Regions from separate parts of the Bacillus sp. 7894-2 genome, predicted to be linked through region 1. Evidence: riboswitches for the same ligand, from Rfam matches in the RefSeq annotation. Region 1 holds a riboswitch; the other holds the start of a gene.
What was found. A riboswitch is a leader RNA that binds a small molecule or an ion and turns the genes downstream of it on or off. The one in region 1 is predicted to bind ZMP and ZTP.
Positions count from the first base shown of each region.

Region 2: another riboswitch for ZMP and ZTP. It lies ahead of CHI10_RS16195 (phosphoglycerate dehydrogenase); the one in region 1 lies ahead of CHI10_RS21180 (bifunctional 5,10-methylenetetrahydrofolate dehydrogenase/5,10-methenyltetrahydrofolate cyclohydrolase).

Region 1 covers NZ_NPDG01000155.1:378-4,593, forward strand. The annotation lists gene CHI10_RS21170 (nucleoside hydrolase) at 1-648, shown strand, start outside; gene CHI10_RS21175 (hypothetical protein) at 828-1,316, shown strand; ZMP/ZTP riboswitch at 1,887-1,969, shown strand; gene CHI10_RS21180 (bifunctional 5,10-methylenetetrahydrofolate dehydrogenase/5,10-methenyltetrahydrofolate cyclohydrolase) at 2,053-2,934, shown strand; gene CHI10_RS21185 (cold-shock protein) at 3,146-3,346, shown strand; gene cshA (degradosome RNA helicase CshA) at 3,644-4,216, shown strand, end outside.
Region 2 covers NZ_NPDG01000105.1:3,173-7,388, forward strand. The annotation lists gene CHI10_RS16185 (GntR family transcriptional regulator) at 1-476, shown strand, start outside; gene CHI10_RS16190 (DUF3267 domain-containing protein) at 639-1,157, shown strand; gene CHI10_RS16195 (phosphoglycerate dehydrogenase) at 1,355-2,554, opposite strand; ZMP/ZTP riboswitch at 2,622-2,700, opposite strand; gene CHI10_RS16200 (YczF family membrane protein) at 2,951-3,163, shown strand; gene CHI10_RS16205 (GerAB/ArcD/ProY family transporter) at 3,172-4,216, opposite strand, start outside.

The DNA of each region.
Region 1 (4,216 bases):
ATTGACAAAATTATTGAAATTATAAATCAGTATAAAAATGACCTTGTTATCGTTGGTGTTGGAAGGCAGACTGATTTGGCACTGCCGCTCATTCTATATGGAAAGGATGCATATCAAGATGTCAATGCATTATATTTAATGGGCGGTGCGTTTCTGGTTCCGGGAAATGTAACGCCAGAGGCTGAAGCCAACTTTTATGCTGACCCCATCGCAGCGGATTCAGTGCTGGAAAAAGCAAAAAACATTTATATATTTCCTCTGAATGTAACAAATAAAGCGATTATCCGGCCTGAGACGATTAATTTTATTGCAAATAATACCCAGTCACCTTTTAAAGATTTAATCAAACCTGCTTATGATTTTTATTATGAAGCTTACAAAAAGCTTGTTCCGGGAATTCAGGGTGCACCTCTCCATGATGTTCTTGTTTTAAGTGTTCTTACAAATCCAGATCTCGTCAAATATGTTAAACGAAGAGTGAGAATTGAACAGTTTGGAAAGGCCAAAGGAAAAAGCATAGCTGATTTCAGGCCTAAGCCGGAGGAGGAACCGCCGGAAACAATTGATAACATTGCTATGGAGCTTGACCTGGAACCTTTTATCATTGATTTTATGGAGGTTTTTCTCACTCAGAAAAAACAACAATAGCTTTTGACACATTGTGTTAAAAGCTTTTTTATTTGGATTGAAGGGTTTGGGAAGTTCACATAGAATGTATTAACATGGAAAACATTTGCAGTAAGTGGAAGATCTTCTGTAAAAATGAAATGGCAATATATCCATTTAACTTCTGCAGCATTAATCAAAATCAAATGGAGGCTTTCAAATTGCTGAAAAATAAAAAATTAAACATGACCCTTTCAATTCTCGGAATAGTGATAGCCATTGCACTGGCTTACAGTGTGCTTGTCTTTTTAAATAAGGATGAATCTAAGATGCAAAAGACCTCGGCAAATGCGGTGGAGCCCGCACAGGGGTTAATGTACGAAGATTTAGGAGACTTTATTGCCTCCAATCATACTTTTTATAATGAAACACTTGGCTGGGGAAGAGACCGTAAAGTCAGCTGGCCAAAACAAAGAAAACAAGCTGATCTAATCTTAAACTCCCTAAAAAAAATATCAGGAGAGAATGAGGATCTGCAGAAGGATCTCGGAACAATAACAAACCTGGCAGAAACTGTGCAGTCTGGCACCAAGGATAAGGAAGTGTTAATCAAACTGCACCGGTATTTTCATGATCTGGATATAGACTTTAATGACTATAAAGATACAACCGATTATTTTAATGTTACCGAGTACAAAGGAGAAAGCTAATTAGCTTGTGACAAGATTTTTTCTTGACAGATAAAAGTTTATAGGATATTATAGTGATTGAAGTATTTGAGGTATATTTTCAAGTCGTTAATCCACTTGGAATGTTCGGCACCCGAACCTTCTTTTTAGTGGAACTGCGGCTTTTTATTATGTTTTATGCTCTTTAGGATTTTGAAAGAGTAAGTATGTGTTTGTAATTAAGAAAAATTTGTGTGGACAGCTTAACGCTGAATGTTCTTCTTAATCATCTTCTGTAAACCAGACACTTCTCCGTATTTTTTACTTCAGTAAGTTTCTTACCATTTAATATTAAAATCTCAGAGAGCATCTCAGTCGGAAAGGATTTCCGACCGACCTGATTCCCACTGGCGCGGTCTAGGAGCCGCAAGGATGGAAGAGAGGCAGGGCTTTCATTGTTTTAGGTAATAATTAATTAACTCAAATATATCAATTATAAGGACAGTATTTGCTGTCCTTTTTTATTTATTTTGCAAAAACACGAACATTTTAATAAAATCAAGTTTAATTATTTGTGTTTTTATGATATTATCTACTCATTAGAATAGTTTTCAAAATCGCAGTGACTGACGACAATGCGGAATCAACCGCAGGGGAGCTGCGTCTATGTATAGCCGGTCGTCTGGGCAGAGATAAGGGATACCCTTGTCTCTTTTTTCATAACAAAATGGAAAAGCCCGCAAGCCGAATAGGTGCTTTTCCTATAGGAGGAATATGCATGGCGGAAAAAAAGATTATTCTTGATGGAATTGTTGTGGCAAAACATGTGAAAGACCAATTAAAGAATCGAATTGAAAAATTAAAGGCAAAAGGTGTTGAGCCTTGTTTAGCCACTATTTTAGTGGGGGATGATCCTTCGTCTGAAACGTATGTAAGAATGAAGGGGAATGCATGTGAAAAACTGGGCATCTTATCAGAACGTATTCATATGCCAAAGGATACAACAACAGAAGAACTGCTGGAGAAAATTGCACAACTGAATGATGATCTTTCTGTACATGGAATCCTTCTCCAGCATCCCGTACCTGGACATATAGATGAACGCAAAGCTTTTGAAGCTATTGCAATTGAAAAAGACGTTGATGGTGTTACAAGCCTCGGATATGGTCAAACTGCTTTCGGCTTTGGTGAATATCCGTCATGTACACCTGCAGCTGTTTTGGAAATTATGGATTATTATAAATTGAATACTGAAGGTATGCATGCTGTTGTCATCGGAAGAAGCCCAATCCTTGGCAAGCCGGTATCTGCCCTTTTACTCAATCGAAATGCAACGGTCACAACCTGCCATTCATATACCAAAGACCTGCCCATGATTGTTAAGCAGGCTGATATTGTCGTTGCAGCTGTGGGAAAACCTAACTTTGTTAAGGGTGAATGGATTAAAGCGGGGGCCATTGTACTTGATGCCGGATATAATGAAGGGAATATTGGAGATGCAGAGTATGACAGCTGTTTCGAAAAAGCGTTTGCTATTACACCTGTACCTGGTGGAGTAGGACCTGTTACGATCTCCATGCTTTTGAAACATACTGTTCAGGCTGCGGAAAAGACACTATCTAAAAAGAAAATCGCAAGTAGTCAATTTATCCCTAATTAAAAATTGACTCCAAAAGGATTGACTTATAGATGTGTGTCGTTTATTATTAGGTTAACGCTGTAAAGTTCGTAATATACTTTTTGGATAAGTAGACGTAGCTGCAAAGAAATGTAGGCGATCGTTCATCCTCATTTCTGGCAGCTATGGCTTTTTTATGTTAAGTTTATATGGTACATTATAGTGAAAAACAACTCATTGGGAGGCAACACAAATGAACACAGGTAAAGTTAAATGGTTTAATGCAGAAAAAGGTTTCGGATTCATCGAATCTTCAGAAGGTCAAGATGTATTCGTACACTTCTCCGCTATCCAAACTGAAGGTTTCAAAACTTTAGAAGAAGGTCAAGACGTTAACTTCGAAATCGTTGAAGGTAACCGTGGACCTCAAGCTGCTAACGTAACTAAAGCATAATTTTGCTTAAATGAGGTGATGCATGTCTAATCATGCATCACCTTTTTATGTTTGCTTATCCACTTTGTAGCCTTCAGCATTCCTCAAAACAGATCTTCTGCAACACCTGCTTTTAGGATATGTATTTTTCATTTCACCCAATTAAAATTCTTCACTTACAAAAAGTTTAAAATTAGTACAAACGGAAATGTAAAAAAGAGATGCAAACTGGAAAGCCTAGTAAAGTGTCATTGTCTTTATACAAAAAAAGTCTTACAGAACCTAATAACATTTATAATTCAAGGAGGAACACATATTTTGACAACTTTTTCAGATTTTGGCTTAAGTAATGAAATAGTAAAAGCTCTTTCCAACATGGGCTTCGAGGAACCAACACCTATTCAGGCACAGGCGATTCCAATCGGAATGCAGGGAAAGGACATGATTGGACAGGCACAGACTGGAACTGGAAAAACCACTGCTTTCGGTGTACCGCTTTTAGAGCAGATTGATTTGAACGCGGGTATTCAAGGTCTTGTCCTTGCGCCAACACGTGAGCTTGCTGTACAGGTGGCAGAAGAATTAAACCGGATAGGACAGGTAAAAGGTGTCCGGACACTTCCTGTATATGGGGGTCAGGATATTAACCGCCAAATCCGTGCGCTTAAAAAACACCCGCATATCATTGCTGCTACACCAGGCAGATTAATTGATCATATTGAAAGAAAAACAATCCGCTTAAGCAATATTAAGATGGTTGTTTTGGATGAAGCGGATGAAATGCTCAATATGGGATTCATCGAGGATATTGAAAGAATCCTAAGTGAAATTAAAGGGGAGCGCCAAACTCTGCTTTTCTCGGCAACAATGCCAAGAAGAATTCAGTCCCTT
Region 2 (4,216 bases), on a different contig from region 1:
TTCAGGGATTTGTAGAAATGTTCCCTGGTGTGGGAACTCAAGTCACGTCAGTTAACCCGGAAGATATTAGCAAGATCCTGCCTCCTTTAGGCGTACTGCAGGCCCTTGCCGCAGAATTGGCAGCTCCTGTGATCAGCCAGGAGTCAATCAATATTCTCAGGGACATCAATCATAAATTCGCCAAAGCTCTAATGGCGGGAGATACCTTCTCAGCATTGAAGCAGGATGAGAAGTTTCACAATATCATTATCGACCTTGCCCAGAATCCTTATATTTCAAATACAGCATCCATGCTGCAGGCTCATGTCATGCGGTTATACTATAATAAAACCATTATTCTTAAAGAACGTTCTATTGAAGAACATGAAGATATATTAAAAGCTTTTGAAGAAAAAGACAGAGAAAAGGCTGGAAATATCGCGCGTGTTAATTGGCTTCGGGCAATTGACGAGTACTACTCCGGGGAAAAAGTATAAACCAATCGCAAACGTCAAAAAAAACGCACAGTAATTTGAGTTACTGTGCGTTTTTATTGTTAATAAAATTGGAATTTTATGTTAAAATTAGTGAAAATACTCGGTTAAATGAGGGAGGGAACACTTATCATCACATGGTTTCGCCACTTACCGCAGATTAGCATGAATTTGGCAGAATGGTCTCCTTTTATAAGGAGTAATTGGTATCGAAAGCATTATATGAAGTTTGTATATCTGCTCCAGATCATCATATTTTTGATACCCTATTTTTTTGAGACAGGTTTCTCTCAGATTCATATCATTTACCTCATTTTAATAGGTATCTTTGTCTTTATAGTTCACGAATGTCTGCATATTTTGGTTATCAGCAAAAAAGGCGATATTAGCTTAACATTTAGCGGATTGTATTTTTGGCTAAATACAAATGCTACTCTATCCAAAATGAGATTTTGGGTTTTTATGAGTTTGCCCTTTATTGTATTATCAGGCATCACTGGCGTTCTATCCTTCTATGTATCAGGGAATATTAAAACAATTCTATTATTTATTTGCTGGTTTAATTCATCCATTTCCGCCTCGGATATCTACAATTCTTTCTTAATTGCCATGAAACCAAAAAACTCGTTTTTTTGCAGGGGGTATTATCAGGTGAAAAGGGATTCCTTACGCAAAAATCTGTGATGCAAAAAACAGACCTCTTGGATGAGGTCTGTTTTCTGATTCTATTGGCAAGAGATCCAATGCAGCTTGCTGTTCGGACTCTACCTCTCTGTTTCCCGCTTTCTGTGCCCGAAGTTGCTCCAGCTTCAGACTCTAAATCACTGTCTTACGCTTTCTGTGTCCGAAGTCCCCAAGGTCCTATCAATACCAGGGCCAACTTATATTATCCGTGACGTAATCATGCCTTCAATTTGATTAATCTGCTCAAGCAGTCCAGGGATCACATCGCCATTCACTTTATTATCGATGTCGATCATGGTGTACGCATATTCACCTCGGCTGCGGTTTACCATGTCTGCGATATTCAGCTGGTAGCTTGAAATGGAAAGTGTGATTTGGCCGACCATATTTGGGATGTTTTTATGAAAAGCAGTGACACGCCGCTTGCCCGTGTAAGGAAGCGCAGCATTTGGGAAGTTCACTGAGTTTTTGACATTGCCTGTTTCAAGGAAGTGCTTCACCTGGCGTGCTGCCATGACTGCACAGTTTTCCTCCGATTCCTTCGTTGATGCGCCAAGGTGTGGAATGGCCACTGTGTTTTTCATTTTAAGGATATTTTCATTTGGGAAGTCTGTAATATACTTTCCCACTTTTCCGCTTTCAAGGGCAGCTGCCATATCTGCTTCATTCACAAGCTCTCCGCGTGAGAAATTCAGGATGTGAACACCCTTTTTCATTATGCTAAACGTATCTTCATTGAACATTTCCCTTGTATCATCGGTTAATGGAACATGCACAGTGATATAGTCTGATTCTGCAAACACCTGCTCGATGTTCATGGCACGCTGAACATTGCGGGACAGGTTCCAGGCCGTGTCGACAGAAATAAAGGGATCAAAGCCAACAACATCCATATCCAGTTCCAGTGCATCATTGGCTACAAGTGCCCCGATTGCCCCCAATCCGATGACACCGAGCGTTTTCCCCTTAATTTCTTTTCCGACAAATTGCTTCTTTCCTGCTTCTACAAGCTTAGGGATCTGATCTCCTTCATCCTTCAGCGTTTTAGTCCAAGTAATTCCGGCAAAAAGATTCCGGGATGAAGCCATTAAGGAGGTAAGCACCATTTCTTTTACGGCATTTGCATTGGCGCCGGGTGTATTAAACACAACTATTCCCTGCTCAGTGCATTTCTCCACCGGGATGTTATTCACTCCAGCACCTGCACGGGCGATTGCTTTTAATCGATCGCCCAATTCCATCGAATGCATATTAAAGCTGCGAAGAACAATCGCATCCGGATTGCCGCTTTCATTATCGATTGTAAAATGATCCTTGTTAAACACTTCAAGACCGCTTGGCGCAATGGCATTCAGTGTTTTAATCGTTTTTACTTTGTCTAAAGTCATGGTACTCACTGGATTCTCCCCTTTTCAACTAACTTTGTCAGATTTTAAAACAGAAAGAGGCAAGGGTAGAATCCCTTACCTCTGCCCAGGCGAACGGCTTCGACACTATGTGCTCCCCCGCGGTGATCCGCGTCTCGCCAGTTACACATAGCCTTTTCGGTTTTTTAAATCTTATCAAAGTCTTCTGAAAACTTCAACCCTTTAAAGCGCTTACAAAAATAAAAAATTTATTTATTTTTTTATGACTAATAAAGTATATTTTTCTAAATTTGTCCATTATGCTGCAGACAGGCTTTTACCCCTTATTCACTTCATGTTTTCCCGCAACACTTGGTTCCTATTTAGTTTATAAAAGAAAAAACATGTTAAACCTAATACATATCCTAATACCTGGAGCTGAATCATATGCGTGCTATGATCGTTCTCTTATCACTCTTAGCCGGTACAGCCTGCCTCATTGTTTTACTTGATTATATCCAGGGCCATTCAATATTTGAATCCTGGAAAAGCATAAAAATTGTTCTGTCTTCCGCACAGGGAGAAGATTATTTCCTTATCATCATTTTTATCCTTGGTTTATTCGTTATGTACTGGTTACATGAAAAGAAGAAAAAATAATCGCTATTCTACACTTTTCCCTGTTTCCATTTACGCTGGATGGCCGCCAGTACGAGCAATACAGCAGGAATGGCGAATTGGAAAGCAATATGCAGGAAATAAGGGACTACTTTTAATCCTTCATCCAGATGGCTTTGATAGCTTGGTGCAATCATAATGGAGGAAAGACAAATAATCCCGCCCATAAAATAGGAAGTGAAAACATTTGGCCTCATTTTAAAAAGGTTATTCATTCCGATTACCGCACAATAGAAGAACAGGCCCACTTTAATAAACCCCAGAAATACAATCAATAGGATGATAAAAGGATCCAGACGCTGAATAAATCCCCCAATTTGAATATAGCCAACAGCAGCCAGTGCCGGGAAGGCCGAACGCTCAAGGAGATCTGCACCAAGAATACAAATTAAGAGCATCGTATTAATGGTTAAATAAATGCCAACATACGCAATGGCCATACTCCCTGTTTTTAAAATCTTTGTCTTCCGTTTCATTAAAGGAAGGATCATCGTAAATATAACCAACTCTCCGTAAGGAACCGTCATATTAACCGGAAAAATCTCCCTGAAGACCGGTTTCCATCCTTTAGCTAAAACAGGCCGCAAATTTTCCAGATGAATCAAGTCACTGATCACATAGAATATCAGGATTAGCAATAAAGTGACTGTCATGAGGGCGAAGCAGATAATCCCTGCTCTTGCAAATACCTCAAAACCTAAATGAACTGCGTATACCAATGCAAACACCATACAGATACCCAGCGTAATAATGGAGGTTTTGGCATAAGGAGAACTGATCAGTAATTCCTCAACATCACGCAAAACCCTGGACGCAATATAAATGAAATAGATAATGTACATATAGCTTATAAGGCTTCCCAGGTATTTCCCTAAAATTTTTTTCATGTATTCTGTCAGCGGCAAATCCGGATACTGTCTGTAAAGACGATAGTAAACAGCAAAGATTATCAGCCCGGCAATGGGTGAAAGAATCGTAACGATCCATGCGTCCTGGCGGGCTCCGCTTCCAAGATCCAGAAACACAGCTGTCCCA